One region of the Paenibacillus sp. cl6col genome, then DNA from elsewhere that is predicted to be linked to it. Evidence: riboswitches for the same ligand, from Rfam matches in the RefSeq annotation. Region 1 holds a riboswitch; the other holds the start of a gene.
The links. Region 1 has a riboswitch for FMN ahead of ribD (bifunctional diaminohydroxyphosphoribosylaminopyrimidine deaminase/5-amino-6-(5-phosphoribosylamino)uracil reductase RibD). Riboswitches for the same ligand answer to the same signal wherever they lie in the genome.
Positions count from the first base shown of each region.

Region 2: another riboswitch for FMN. It lies ahead of BLS15_RS21765 (DMT family transporter); the one in region 1 lies ahead of ribD (bifunctional diaminohydroxyphosphoribosylaminopyrimidine deaminase/5-amino-6-(5-phosphoribosylamino)uracil reductase RibD).

Region 1 covers NZ_FNAZ01000002.1:258,034-266,014, reverse strand. The annotation lists gene BLS15_RS05330 (DUF2953 domain-containing protein) at 1-390, opposite strand, end outside; gene BLS15_RS05325 (metal-dependent hydrolase) at 597-1,295, opposite strand; gene scpB (SMC-Scp complex subunit ScpB) at 1,347-2,003, opposite strand; gene BLS15_RS05315 (segregation and condensation protein A) at 1,972-2,766, opposite strand; gene ribE (6,7-dimethyl-8-ribityllumazine synthase) at 2,839-3,306, opposite strand; gene BLS15_RS05305 (bifunctional 3,4-dihydroxy-2-butanone-4-phosphate synthase/GTP cyclohydrolase II) at 3,391-4,632, opposite strand; gene ribE (riboflavin synthase) at 4,654-5,337, opposite strand; gene ribD (bifunctional diaminohydroxyphosphoribosylaminopyrimidine deaminase/5-amino-6-(5-phosphoribosylamino)uracil reductase RibD) at 5,318-6,487, opposite strand; FMN riboswitch at 6,818-6,977, opposite strand; gene BLS15_RS05290 (peptidylprolyl isomerase) at 7,146-7,583, opposite strand; gene lysA (diaminopimelate decarboxylase) at 7,795-7,981, opposite strand, start outside.
Region 2 covers NZ_FNAZ01000009.1:111,859-119,839, reverse strand. The annotation lists gene BLS15_RS21785 (GH92 family glycosyl hydrolase) at 1-547, shown strand, start outside; gene BLS15_RS21780 (DUF1232 domain-containing protein) at 655-1,329, opposite strand; gene BLS15_RS30075 (DUF3973 domain-containing protein) at 1,672-1,884, shown strand; gene ytaF (sporulation membrane protein YtaF) at 1,962-2,603, shown strand; gene BLS15_RS21765 (DMT family transporter) at 2,726-3,646, opposite strand; FMN riboswitch at 3,750-3,929, opposite strand; gene BLS15_RS21760 (GNAT family N-acetyltransferase) at 4,168-5,349, shown strand; gene BLS15_RS21755 (hypothetical protein) at 5,506-5,817, shown strand; gene pdaA (delta-lactam-biosynthetic de-N-acetylase) at 5,937-6,719, shown strand; gene BLS15_RS21745 (DMT family transporter) at 6,910-7,839, shown strand; gene BLS15_RS21740 (lactonase family protein) at 7,957-7,981, opposite strand, start outside.

The DNA.
Region 1 (7,981 bases):
ATCCCAAGTAAACATGCTGCACTGTACGCGTTGGAGAGTTTCTTTGAGCCACAGAATGATGCAACGCGTATGACGTAGAAGTCGCCGCACGTTGTGCTTATATCTCTCTATCAATTTTTTATCGACCTGAGTTTCATCTCGACTTGCATGACCTGTTCCGACATTATCCTTAGCTTTTACATGCAGGTGAACCCCTGTTTCCATGTTAATAAATCGAATGGATCGCCATTCATATTTCCAACGAAGCAGTCCATAGCATGCCCGAATCAAAAGAACAACTCGCTCATGTTTTCCTGATTTGTGAATGATTATTTTGCACTCAATGGACGAAAAGACAATGAGGGCAAGCAAGACAACTACTATCCCTCCAGCAATCGCCCATCCTATCATGTCATGCGCCTCCATTTCCTAAACTATCCGTATTATGGCCTTTTATCCAAACTAGCATGCACGAGGAGCATAATTCCGAGTGGCCTTACCAAACAAAAAACCCGGCAGCTCGTATTATCGCATACGAAGCTGACGGGCAAGCATTAGAACATATTGATGCTCCTCGTTAAAGCAAGTTTCTTTGAATGTTAGGGACAAGCGCCTCTTTACAGCATCAGCTTGGAACGATCAATAGATTGACCAGGCAAAAGTTCAAGTCCTTGAATCCCAAGCTCCTGAAGCTTCGCCACAAATGCTGCCCCATCCTGTTGAATAGGAGGAAATGTATTGTAGTGCACGGGGATGACAACTTTAGCCTGTACCCACTGCGCAGCTAGCAATGCATCTTCCGGGTCCATCGTGAAGAAGCTGCCAATTGGCAAGAAGGCGATATCTGGCTTGTAGCGATCGCCAATGAGCTTCATATCGCTGTACAATGCAGTGTCTCCGGCATGATAAATCGTTAGCCCTTCTGTTTGCAGGACAATCCCTGCAGGGTTACCCATATAAATATCCTGACCATTGACTGTAACGGAGGAACTATGCAGGGCAGGCACTAGCGCAACCGTTCCAAATTCGTATGGAGCTGGTCCACCTAGGTTCATGCCTATAGCTTGCGCACCTTGCGATTCCATGTAGTTCGTAAGCTCTACCATGCCAATAATAGGCGCATTGCAGCGCTTGGAGATGGATACCGCATCACCAATATGATCGCCATGTCCATGTGTGAGCAGCACATAGTCCGCATGAATCTCTTCTGAGCGTGTGACTGCTGCAGGGTTGCCAGTCAAGAAAGGATCAATGATAATACTATGCTGTTCGGTAACAAGCTGAATGCAGGAATGACCGTGGAAATGAATGTTCAAAGCAGTTCCTCCTCATATTTGCATTTTCAACAGCTTCATATGCAGAAGTTCTTATCTTATCTCTTCCTCGTGCTCATGTTGAACTCCTGCTTCCAATTGTTCTTCAACTTCCTTCACGTCTTCAATCGTCAATTGGCGTCCATCTAACTTCTCGAACAAGAGCTGCGTTTCCTCTTCTAACCCATCCATTTGTTCAAAAGCAGAGGAATCCGGCAGTTCTTTAATTGTTGATAATCCGAAATAATCTAAGAATGATTTCGTTGTGCCATACAAAATCGGCCTTCCAATCGCTTCTGCTCGTCCAACCTCTTCGATCAAACCCTTGTTCGTCAGTGTCTGAATCGCACGATCCGATTTTACGCCGCGGATTTCTTCAATCTCAACACGGGTAATCGGCTGTCGATAGGCAACGATAGACAAGGTCTCTAGGGCTGCTTGCGACAGAGAAGAACGCGATGGCGAATATGCCATCTTCTCAAAATACGGGGCATGTTCTGGCAATGTAACTAGCTCGTACATCCCTGCGATTGCAACAATTTGCAGACCACGTTTCGAGCGCTCGAAGTCCGCGCGCAGATCGTTCATCGCTTCCTCTATAACCTCTGGGCGCTGTTCTGTAATTTCTGAGATTTGCTTAATGTTCAAGCCTTCATCACCGGCCATGAACAACAACCCCTCAATAATCGACTTCAGCATCTGAAAGTCCATCTTCCGTGTCCACCTCCCCACTCCATTGAATCACGATGTCCTCAAAGAGGCTATCCTGGTAGCAGCGAACTTGCTTCATCTTCATCAGCTCCAGCAGCGCGAGAAAGGAAACGACAATTTCCGAACGCGTGAGATGCTCGCTAAGCAAGTTAGAGAACATCATCTTACCTCCCTTGCCAAATGGACGCAGCGTGTCGATAATGCTCTTAATCCGATCCTTCACCGATATTTCATCCCGGTGGATTGTTGCGACCTGCGTTCTGCGCGACGCTTTGCTAAGTGCCTTGCGGAATGCTGCGATCAAGTCTGTGACATGTAATCCATCCACTGGATTATCAGGAGCTGTTGGCATAAATGGCGTTAAGTCCTCTGGTTCCTTGGAAAAAATCATGCTTCGTTCTGTCTCGCGTTCCCGGAGATGCTCCGCAATTCCCTTGTACTTTCGGTATTCGATCAACTTGCGTATAAGCTCTGCCCGCGGATCAGGCTCATCATCCACATAATCTTCATAGTCGTCCCATTCCATGACCGGAGGCTTGGGAAGCAATTGCTGTGATTTCATGGACAGCAACGTTGCCGCCATAACGAGAAACTCGCTCGTAATCTCCAGCTCTAATTCCTGCATATTGTGCAAATATTCCATATATTGATCTGTAATCTCACTAATCGATATATCTTGAATATTAATTTCCGCTTGGTCGATTAAATGCAGGAGCAAATCGAGCGGTCCTTCAAACTGTTCCAGCTTATACGTTACGGTCACCCCGTGATAACCTCCTGAGCAATAAAAACAAATGTAGCGCCCTTACAAAAAGGGCACTACATTAAATAAGCACTATTTTAACTGATTCGTCAAGTTCGCCATTTCAATTGCAGTAGACGCAGCTTCCCAACCCTTGTTACCTGCCTTCGTTCCTGCACGTTCAATTGCCTGCTCGATGGAGTCTGTTGTCAGCACTCCGAATATGGTCGGAACCCCTGTCTTCATGTTCACTTGCGCAACGCCTTTAGCCGCTTCACTGCACACATAATCGAAATGCGGAGTGGATCCGCGAATAACTGCGCCTAGTGTGATCACCGCATCATACTTCCCGCTCTCCGCCATTTTCTGCGCAATAAGTGGAATTTCAAATGCACCCGGAACCCAGGCAATATCTACCTCCTCATCTTTAACCCCGTGGCGCTTCAGCGCATCAAGTGCTCCCGAAACAAGCTTGCTGACAATAAATTCATTGAATCGACCAGCAACAATTCCATATTTTAATCCTTCGGAAACTAAGTGTCCTTCAAATACATGTGGCATAAGTAAAGTCCTCCTCTGTGATAAATAACTGAATCATATCGATAAGTTTATCGCACGCTTGCGGTACTTCATTTCCTTCAGGGCTTATCTGCGTGCTTGTTCATCCTGTTCAATATCGTCGAATACGAGCATATGCCCGAGCTTTGCAGCCTTCGTATGCAGATATTTTGTGTTGTCTTCATTCTCCTGCATTTGAATCGGGACGCGCTCAACGACCTCCAAACCATAGCCTTCCAACCCTTTAATTTTGCGAGGATTATTTGTAAGAAGGCGAATTTGACGAATGCCAAGATCTTTCAAGATTTGAGCTCCAATGCCGTAATCCCGCAGATCCGCTGGGAATCCAAGCTCCAAGTTGGCATCCACAGTGTCTAGCCCTTGCTCCTGAAGCTTGTAAGCTTTGAGCTTGTTAATAAGTCCAATCCCGCGGCCTTCCTGGCGCATATAGAGCAGGACGCCATTGCCTTCCTTGTCTATTTGTGAAAGCGCAGCGGCGAATTGAGGGCCACAGTCGCAGCGATGTGAATGAAATACATCCCCGGTTAAGCATTCCGAATGAACACGAACAAGTACTGGCTGAGTTCCATCAATGTCGCCCTTCACTAAGGCAACATGTTCCTTATTGTCCACACCATTCGTATAGGCAATAGCTCGGAATATCCCGAAGTCAGTAGGCATGTTCACCTCGACCTCACGTTGAACCAGCTTCTCCTTCTCATTACGATAATGAATGAGATCCTTGATGCTGATGAGCTTCAAGTCCCATTGCCCCTTCAGTTCCATCAAGTCGGGCAGTCTCGCCATCGTGCCATCTTCCTTAATCACTTCGCAGATGACACTAGCAGGTGCAGATCCGCTCAACCGGGCGAGATCAACCGCTGCTTCCGTATGCCCTGCACGGCGCAACACACCACCATTCTTCGCTATTAACGGGAAGATATGACCCGGGCGGCGGAAATCTTCTGCCTTGGCGTTCGCATCCAGCATCTTCTGGATCGTTAGTGAGCGTTCGTGCGCTGAAATGCCAGTAGTCGTATCTACGTGATCAATGGATACGGTAAATGCCGTACCGTGATTGTCCGTGTTGTGTGCAACCATTGGGTGAAGCTCAAGCTCCTCGGCACGCTCCTGCGTAATAGGTACACATACCAATCCTCGGCCTTCTGTAATCATGAAGTTAATAACTTCCGGTGTTGCCTTGTCGGCTAACGCGATAAAGTCGCCTTCATTTTCCCGATCTTCGTCATCAACCACAATGATGACCTTGCCCTGCTTCAAATCTGCAATTGCGTCTTCTATCGAATCAAAGTGAAATGCTTCCTTCATGTTGTTCCTCCCCTTTCACCATTACATAAAACCATGCTCTGCCAAAAATGCTGCATTAAGACCTCCAGAACCAGAACGATTCGAATCCTTTGTCTCGTTCTCCGGCCCTGATCTACCATACCGGAGCAAATGATCCACATACTTGCCAAGCACATCACATTCAATGTTGACGATATCACCCGGCTGCTTGCGCTGAAGAGCGGTTTGCGCCAACGTATGCGGAATAATCGATACGGCAAATTCTCCATGCTCTGCTCGCGTAAGGGTTAAGCTGATGCCGTCAATAGTGACAGAACCTTGTGGAATCATATATTTTGCCATCTCAGGCCGACTCGCCCGACATTCGATGACGACAGCATTCGCATCTCTTGTTCGTCCCACAATCGTTGCAAGACCATCTACATGTCCTTGCACAATATGACCGCCGAATCGCCCGCCTGCTGCCATTGCACGCTCTAGATTGACCGGATCGCCCGGCCTTAAATCCTTCAAATTCGTGTGGCGAAACGTCTGCGGCATCACATCCGCCATGAAGGAGGTGCCATCATATGACGTTGATGTCAGGCATACACCATTGACAGCGATGCTGTCCCCCAGCTTCATGCCATCTAGAACCTTAGATGCTCGGATGTGAAGCACCATCGCCTCACCCCGCTTCATCACAGACTGCAGTGAGCCCACTTCTTCAATCAGTCCGGTGAACATTGCTATGCTCCTCCTTTATGCTGGAATGAGTCAAATGCTCCACCTCACGCTTGCCGAAAGGATATCCTGTGATGCAGATATTATCTCCGAGCTTCTCAACCTCCACATGCTGAAGCCGGTATGCATCCTGCATCCTCTCTACACCTTCAAACACAAAACTACCAGGCGCATGCTGACCGCCGACGACAATCGGAGCCATAAATATTGCAACTTTGTCGACCAGCTTCTTCTCTAGCATCGCCCCATTCAATCGACCTCCACCTTCAAGGAGTATGGATCCGATCTCATGTTGGCCACACCATTCCATCATCTGCTGAAGGTCTACCTTCTCGCCTTCACCGCACTCGATAACCTCTACGCCTCTGGACACCAATTCACGCCGCTTCTCCCCGCTTGCCCGTGCAGTTGTGAAGATGCAGGTTCGTGCAGCTTGATCGGTTACGACGTTGGCGTCCATAGGGATCCGAAGCTTCGAGTCTACAATCAAGCGCACTGGGTTTACCCCAGGGACCGACAGACGTGTTGTCAGCGATGGATCATCCGCAAGCACAGTGCCTATGCCTACCATAATCGCTTGATGACGGTGCCTCATCGAATGAACGAGTTCACGACTTCGCTCATTCGAGATCCACTTGCTGTCCCCAGTCGAAGTGGCGATCTTGCCGTCCAGCGTACTTGCTGTCTTGAGGGTAACGAACGGAATGCCGGTCGTAATATGCTTAGCGAACATTTCAATCAGTGCGAGACCTCTCTCCCGAAGCACATCCAACGTTATCCCAATTCCATGATCCTTCAGTAGAGCAATTCCTCTCCCTGCAACCGCTGGATTCGGATCGACGCAAGCGATCACGACACGGGCAATTCCCGCTTCAATCAATCGCAGACTGCAAGGCGGTGTTCTCCCATAGTGGCTGCATGGCTCAAGGGTCACATACGCAGTCGCTCCTCTCGCCGCTTCACCAGCCATCTGTAAAGCATAGACTTCCGCATGGCCTTCACCACGCCGCAAATGAGCTCCAAGACCGACGATTCGTCCCTCGTTCACAATGACACAGCCAACTGCAGGGTTCACATCGGTCTGTCCAAGCACCTGCTCTGCCATGTTCACAGCGAGCTGCATGTACAGTTCATCATTGATAACAGCAGACATTAGGTATCCTCCTTTCCACAAACAGATCAAGGCTAACGCAAAAAAGCCCTTCGGATCCTCCGAAGGGCATGATTGATTGAGCTTACAGGTATGTACTTAATTTCACAATAGTCGCACATAAGCATAATTTCCATTTGTATATGACAAATAAAACCGACAACAAGGATGTTCTCAGCAAACTGCAACGATTTCGCATATGTCAAATACGACGATAGATGAATAGAAAACCTCGCGCTTACGCAGGTATTCGCCGTCCATTTCGCCTGGAATGCTCATGAAATTGTGAAAATAAGAACTTGAAAGAACTAATTATCGAGTTCTTCTCTCCTGACGCCCCTTCTCCCATCCAGACTATACTGTCGGCTCTGGAGTTGCACCAGATCCACCGTGTGGACGAATCCACCCGGGTCACGGACTAAGAACATCTTGCACACGCAAGAATAGGTTCATCACCGCCGGTCGGGAATTTCACCCTGCCCTGAAGGTCTGTCATTCGTATTGCTATAAAATTAGTTTCTAAGATGTTGCACTTAGAAGTGTACCACCTGACCTGGTAAAATGCAACTTGTGTCGCTTCACCGCATGGAACATTCAGCTGCGTTCAAATAAAAAAGACGTGCAGCAGCCAAGCTGCATACACGCCTTCCCTCAATTATTTCTATTCTTCCACGATTGTAACTTGCTTCATCTTGTCGCCTTGCTTAACAGCATCTACATGCTCCATGCCCTCTACAATTTTGCCAAATACCGTATGCACGCCATCCAAGTGAGGGAATGCATCGTAAGTGATGTAGAATTGGGAACCGCCTGTATCCTTGCCGGCATGCGCCATCGCAAGTACACCACGCTCATGCTTGTGCGGGTTGCCTTTTGTCTCACATTTGATTGTGTAGCCTGGGCCGCCTGTACCTGTTCCGTGCGGGCAACCGCCTTGAGCTACAAAGCCCGGAATAACACGGTGGAATGTCAAGCCGTTATAGAAACCTTCGTTGGACAGCTTCTCAAAGTTTGCAACGGTACCTGGTGCCTCTTGCTCATGGAGCTGGATTTTCACCGTGCCGCCTTTTTCCAATTCAATCAATGCATATTTGCTCATCATGTATCGTCTCCTTCCATATGTACAATGCTCACGCTTGCTCATCCGATTATACGTTATTTCATAACAAAAAGAAAACACCCGATTTCTGCCTCATCGTTATGCCACGGCAAGACAGAAGATTGGGTGTTGTAATAGTTTCCATATCTGGTGTAACTTCGAATATGAAATTCAACTGCTGCCGCGGAGCTTGCAATCGTCACATCCCGTACTATTTCAGCGCTGGCTCCTTGCGCAGACGAGCTGGAATGCAGTCATTGCGCACGATATCTTCATGCGACTCACGACGTACAACAATATCCGCTTCCCCGTTGTGCACGAATACGACAGCTGGTCTTGGAATACGGTTATAGTTGCTTGCCATCGAATAATTGTACGCACCTGTGCAAGACACAGCC
Region 2 (7,981 bases), on a different contig from region 1:
ATTCAAGGTAGGGTCCTATGGCTTCGAAATTCATGAAATGTCGGAAATGGCTGCAATTGACTTCGGTCAGTTCGCGATCAGCAATCAGCCAAGCTTCCATATTCCATATGTGTATACTGCGTTAGGCTACCCATCCTTGACTCAATATTGGGTGCGCAAGACGATGGACGAACTGTTCAGTGCTCAGCCTGACGGCTTGCCTGGCGATGAGGATAACGGCAGCTTGACAGCTTGGTATGTATTCGGTGCAATGGGCATCTTCCCTCTTACACCAGGGGTACCGCAATACGTACTAGGGACACCAATGTTCAAGAAGATGACTGTCAACTTGGACAACGGCAAGCAGATTGTCATTGAGGCACCGAACAACTCTTCGGAGACGAAATATGTTGCAGGTGTACAAGTAAATGGCGAGCACGTATCCAACCTGTATATTGATCACGATCAGTTGAAGAATGGGGCCTCGTTGTCCTTCACGATGGCAGCAGAACCGCAGCAGCAGCAATATGAAGAGACAGCCCTGCCATATGCAATGTCAAGAGCATAAGGATGTCATATCGTCTCGAACGTAATTAAGCTCGTTGCGTAGATATTAACGAACAAGAATGAAACAAGACTAGGGGTGCTCCGGTCAACATCCGACCTGGAACACCCCTATTTCTCTACAATGCGCTCTGCAGCCTGAAGGGCCGTCAGTCTCTCCATCGCCAACTGCACTGCCATCACATCATCAATATATCCAATTGGGAACAGATAATCTGGAATAATGTCTGCCGATAAAATGAAATACAGCAGTGCGCTCCCTAATACGGCACGTTCTTCTACTGTTCCTTGTTCGCTGCAATATTGGGTGTACGTATCATTCAATTGATCGATAAATGGTCCCCAACCGCTTACTTCCTTCACCTTGGCATGGAAATTGTCGCGAATCATTCGATCTCCTTCATTGGTTTGCGCGTATTGCTCGTATTTATCCAGTTCTAGACGTACATGCTCCTTCGTGAATGGATAATCAAGCAGCTGTATGGACTTGAGTATGAATTGAAGGCTATCCTCCTGTAATTCATCTCCAATCGGTACCACTGGTACCGTGCTCAATTTGCCGAACTCGACGCCAACCGCCTCCATGAGCTGTTCAACGGGAATTGATAAATGCTTGGAAAATGAAGTTAGATGGTGTATCTTAGCGGGCTGCTTGCCGTTAATAATTCGAGAAATCGTAGCGGTATCCATTCCAGTCCGCTCCCCCAATTTGCGCATGGAGAGCGAATGCTCCTTCATCGATTTTTTCAACATGTCACCGAGTGGGTTGTTCTGTTCGATGGTTATCACCCCTTGTCGCAGTCATATTCTACTGCCCATTCTCGCTCTGTTTATGACATGTATATGCACAAGTTCGCCTAGCCTACCCCATAAATTTGACATCAACGTATGACCAAGTTTGAATGAGGAAGGCCACAGATGTAGACAGATAAGCATTCATTGCAACCACCTCAACACATCTCCCATCAGCATGCGGTTGATTCTTATCACAGGCCAATCAGCTTGCTGTTGATTTTTTTTCAACATTTCGGCGATTCCGGTTCACAACTCTCAACATCGTGACATATGATACCTCAACAGTGCTGCAAGCGGCACCGGATTATACCCACAATAAGGAGTTGAACAGCTATGTATTACTGCCTGCAATGTTCCAAAGTCCATCAAGAGGATGGCACATCGGTAGTATTTCGGAATGTGTTCTATGTAGATGAGATGAGCAAACGCAAATTCCAGCTTGGAGATTGTCATTCGAACCCCCCCCTGCCCTATTCAGCAGGAAGTGAGCATCAGCTAGTGTTCGTGCCTCCGAGGGAAACTGTGCTGCAGATGCTTCACGATTGACAGGACGGCAAATGACATTCAATAAACAACCATTTATTACTTCGAATCAAGGGAATTAACCAAGGGAGAGATTCATCATGCAATGGATTATGATTATAGGATTAGCAGTCGCTTCGAGTATAGATAATTTAGGGGTGGGAATATCGTACGGAATACGGAAAATACGAATTGGAGTGCTTTCGAATCTATTCATTTCGCTCATCTGCTTCATTTTCAGTATGGCCGGTCTCATGTTCGGTCAATGGATATCGCAGGTTCTTCCTGGTATACTGCCTACCTTGCTTGCCGCACTCATCCTGCTTATTGTCGGCATCCGCATTGTTCTACTGACCTCTCACCATGGCAGCTCGACGGAGACCACAGCAGTAGAAGCAAGCAGTGAAGCTAATTCAAGCTCTTCACTAGAACGAATGCTGCAGAGACCAGAGGAAGCGGATAAGGATAAATCGGGGACGATTAACTTATGGGAAGCAGCTGTGCTTGGTGTTGCACTGTCTGCCAATGCGCTTACAAATGGCCTAAGTGCTGGACTTATCGGATTATCACCGCTCGCCATATCCCTAACCGCAGCGATCGGCAGTTTTGTCACATTGTGGCTGGGTGCCGTGCTTGGGCAGAAGATGGCCAACATTCGCATAGGACGCTATACAGTAGGACAATTCAGCACGGTGCTAAGCGGAGCTATCATCATTCTTGTCGCTATCAATTCCTTCTTCTAACCTAACTAACATAAGAGACCCTGTCTGCTATGCGTTCAAGGCATAGCAGACAGGGTCTCTTATCATTTATGGAAGACGATTGACAGCAACTTCATTAAGAATCATTGCACTGCCACCGCCGATTAATTTTGTCTTGATACCATATACAACGCAATCCAGATGAGAACGAAGCCTGAAATTTGCGCTGCAGTGACCGCCTGATGGAACACGAACCAATTCATCATCATCCCTACCAATGGGAATGACAACTCAGCCAGAGTCGCATATGAGGCCTTGGTAGTCGATAGACCGCGATAATACAGCAAGAGACTAACCAATCCTGGAAGAAGAGCCTGCAAGAAGATGTAGAACGACAGTGTCCCCCATTCTGATGCGGCGAAATTCCAGCTTGGTGACTCCCATGATGTCAGCACGATGAGCAGAGGGAGTGCCATCAAAAATCGCAGCGATGTGACCGTCTCATATTCCATTCTGTCGAGAAGCAACCGTCCCATAACTGTGGAACCGCCCCATAGGAACGCTGCTCCAAGTGCCAATAGACTGCTGAAGCCAATGACTTCATTATAATGCCCAATTGGCAAAGACCATCCAAATGTCAATAAATACGTACCGATAATAGCAAGAATAAGCAGTAGCGAGAAGCGACGCGGAAGCGTCTCCTTCAACAACAGCCGCGCTAAAATAATTGCAAAGACTGGTTGCAGCTTCTGCAGCAGCAGTACGCCATTCGCATCACCATGTGCAAATGCTTCGGTAAACATAATGGTCGCTACTACTGAGCCGCCCCATGACAGGAACAGCAATGCCAGTACATGCTTCCATGTGCAGTTGCGCAGCTCTTTCCGGTGCATCCATAACACCGGGATCGCGTACAAGGCGAGCATCAGATGCTCAATCAATACAATTTGGGTCGAAGTCATAGACTCCATGACCCATACCCGGAACAGTGGGCCAATTCCCCACAGTGCCGCTCCCATCGCAACGAACCATACTCCTCTCGCGGAGCTGCTCATGCGTGTGTCGGCCTGGATACGATGTTCCATATTCAATAACCTCCAAGGTTGTTGAATATAGGATCTAGACATGCAGAAGAGAAAAATTCGCATTAGACCTGTTGTTGTATGCAGTTGTACCAAACAACGTGTGCGAGATCTTCTTCCATCCGGACTATACCGTCGGCCTTGGCTTTTCACCAAGTCAGTCGCTGTTCTCCGTTCGATGCTTACATGTTACAAGTAACCGAGTAAGCGAACAACGAGTCGCGGGCTCGGGTGCAGCTGCACCCATACCGCCGGTCAGGAATTTCACCCTGCCCTGAAGATCCATATTCAATCCACATAGTAGCATGCTGTTGCTTCCTTGACATGCCCTGACTTCATTATATCTAGATTTTCAGATTGAGCAATATGACATTTCGCATTTTCATGAAAGTTTTCACCATTTGCATATATTACCATCCCGACTTTTCAATCGACCCTTCTTCATTCAATCGTTGCATCCCTGTCTATTTCATCTACAATAGATCATATACAGCGGCACAATCATTTATTGAGGGGGATTGTCAATGTCAATTGTCCGTTTGAGCAAGGAACAGTTTACTGAAGCCATATCGCTATCCGAGTATGCTTTCCAGTACAGCGTTGATCCTGAAGACTATGATAACTATTTGCATAAGTTGGGGAAACATGAGATTTTTGGTGTGTACGATGAAGGCAAGCTCGCTGCGAAGCTTCATATCCTTCCTTTTCACATCTATATCGGCCAGAATAAGCTGAAGATGGGTGGAATCGGTGGGGTTGCCACCTATCCTGAATTTCGACGCAAAGGATATGCCAAGCAATTGCTGCACCACTCACTGCGCGTGATGCAGGCCGCTGGAACTTCTATATCCATGCTCTATCCTTTCTCCATCCCCTTCTATCGCAAAGCAGGCTGGGAAGTATTCAGCGACCGCATGACTTGCCAATTTACCCGTCATGATCTAATTCCATTGAATCCTGAACTGGCAGGCATTGTTCGCCGCTTTACCAAGGATACGCATTCTACTGATATTGAAGCGGTATATGACGCATGGTCATCACAGCATTCAGGTATGGTCGTTCGCGATCACGAATGGTGGCTTGCTCACTATCATCATCGCACCGCGGCGGTCTACTATAGTGAGCATTCGCAGCCTCAAGGGTATATGTTGTATGAGATAAAAAATAATGCTATGCATGTACATGAATTCATGTGCGTTACAAGGGATTCTAGACAGGGGCTATGGAATTATATTTGTCAGCATGATTCTATGGTAGAGCAAGTAAATATGCGTCTTTGTGAGAATGAGCGCCTGTTTTTCGCCTTGAACCTTCCACGAATTGTGCGTACCATACAACCTTTTGTCATGGCACGAATTGTAGATATTACATTATTTCTACAGCAATATACGTTTGCACCTGTACCTGCACACCCTCCCCTCTCTCTGTACATAAGTGACGACCAGGCTCCGTGGAATAATGTAGTCATTCAATTTGAGAACGGGCAAGCTGCTATTCACTCTCACAATGAGAAGCAGGTTCGTACCACTGTCAACACGACCAACACCCTGTCCATGAACATTAGAGCACTCACAACTATGCTGCTAGGTTATCAGCGACCATGCGAATTATTCGATAACGGATTTATTGCAGGTTCCATCAACAGTATTGAAACTCTAGAGCAGTTCGTTCCGCGACTTCATCCATATATATCCGACGCTTTCTAAGCTAAGCGAGTAAGTAAGTATGAGCATTCATCTCCCAATGGCATTACAGTCCGATCATTGCAACGTCTCTCCCTCTCAATTGAGCAATAGGATTGAGAATCACAATTCATCTTCGTTATAATAAGCTGTATGAATCTATGTAAGGGAGTTTTTGCAATGACGCGTAGTGCAGTAGAACAACAAATTATCGACAATTATGAGCGGGATGAGCAAATGATGATTCTTATCTTTGCACAATGGTGTGTGAACCATGATCTTGATCCAGCCGAGCTCTATCATCGCGCATACCCGAAGCAGGGCGACAACTATCGATTGCAGCAGGCAATTGATCTTACGGTTCCGAAGGAGGAGGCCGGACCGATCCCTGACGACACTTTGTTCGCCGTGCTGTCCATGTACAACAACGAAGATCTTGCCTTCGTCGTCTCAGAAGAGTTGGAGAAGATGAAGCAGTCTAACAACAAATAAGGATTACTTGGATTCGCATTAGGAATGCATAGGTATCAGTGCGTATAAGTTTACTGCAAATATGGAATAGTAAGCCATGATTGACCGATTCTAACCTACATCAAGGAGTATATTTGCATATGAAACGCATTCTGATTGCCACTGCTCTCCTCTGCTTGCTTGCCGCAAGCATTCAGCCAGCCGCATACGCCGGACAGGGTCCCGCATTCCACTTTGGATTCAAGAAGAGTGTAAACGGCAAGCTTCCTTCGATTGACGAGGAAGGCTTCAAACCGACGATTGAGAAGCACGGAGCTATTTTTCTCGGAGATACAAACAAAAAAATGATTTACTTAACCTTCGATAACGGATACGAAAATGGATACACGGCTCAAATTCTGGATACGTTGAAGGCGAAGAAGGTTCCAGCCATCTTTTTCGTTACCGGACATTATGTAAATACGCAGCCAGATCTACTGAAGCGAATGATTAACGAGGGACATCTGATCGGCAATCACTCGTGGAGTCATCCGGATATGACCACCATATCGGATGAGCAGATACGAACCGAACTGGATAAGGTCAAACAGGCGGTATCAGCTGTCACGGGCAAGCAGGATATGCCTTATCTGCGACCACCACGTGGTATCTTTAATGACCGGACTCTAGCCATCACGAAGAATATGGGGTACACGAATGTATTCTGGTCCGTGGCTTACTTGGATTGGGATGTCAATGCCCAACGGGGAACGAGCTATGCATATGATAAGGTTGTAAAGCAGCTTCATCCTGGAGCGGTCATTCTGCTCCACTCCATATCGAAGGATAATGCCGGGGCCCTTGGCGCCATTATTGACGGTGCACGTCAACAAGGATATGAATTTGCAAGCCTCGATCAACTCAACGTACAGCAATCCAAATAGAAACAATCATTACTTGTTCAACGCAAGCTGATGAGCGCAATTAAGGGCTGGGGACGGTCATTCGTCCCACAGTCCTTTTTTTTAGGTTGATAATCATGATTTTTATTTCAAGTTGGGGGCAGTTGGTGTATACTAGCACATTGTGATTACCATTCATTCATTCATTCATATACCGAGGTGTCTTCTGCTCATGTCATCAAGAAAATCATCGCATCTGTATGCCCTGCTCATCGTAGGAATGATCGCAATCTCTTTCTCGGCCATTTTTGTGAAATGGTCAACTGCCCCCGCCGCTGTCATTGGCATGTATCGTCTCCTGATAACGAATATCGTGCTTCTGCCATGGGCGTGGTCATATCGATCCGAATGGAGCTCTGTCCAGCGCAATGATTGGCTGCGTCTGTTCCTGTCAGGCTTCTTCCTCGGTTTGCACTTTCTCTTCTGGATGGAGTCGCTGCGCTATACGACTGTAGCGAGCTCGACCGTTCTGCTTGCCTTGGAACCCATACTTGTAATGGCCGGATCATTCTGGATTTTCAAACAACGAACGACGAGAAATTCATTAATTGGTGTCGGGATTGCTTTATGCGGCATGCTGCTCATTGGCTGGGGTGATATGGCCATTTCCGGGAGAGCGTTATATGGAGACATTTTATCTATCCTTGGTACGATTTCGGTCGTCATACACATGCTGCTAGGTCAGGATTTGCGACAGCGCGTCTCGTCTTACGTCTATAACTTTACCGTTTTTCTCGTAGCTGGTCTGGCGTTGGCTGTCTACAACCTTTCCGCAGGCTACTCCTTTATTGGATATGAAGCTAGAGAATGGCTCTTATTCGCATTAATGGCTGTCATCCCAACCGTGCTTGGACATATGCTGTTCAACTGGTTGTTGAAGTACACAAGCGCCACATCGATTTCGATGAGCGTGCTCGGCGAGCCTGTAGGTGCTACCGTTCTCGCGTGGCTTCTATTGGGAGAATCATTAACGACTACCCAATTTATTGCCTGTGTGCTTCTCATTGCTGGGGTATGGATATTCCTCATGAGTGAACGACGGGCGAACCACTCCACTCCAGCTGCAGCAATGGACCCGAACACGACTCGTTCGGTCTCCTAATCAACTACATCCCATTCAATCGTATCATTCAACTGTTAACGACAAAAAAGCCGATGCTCGCAGATGCGAATATCGGCTTCTTCTAACCTTCCGGTTTATCTAAACGCTAGAGAGAAATTACTTCTTGACGTACACCGGCTTC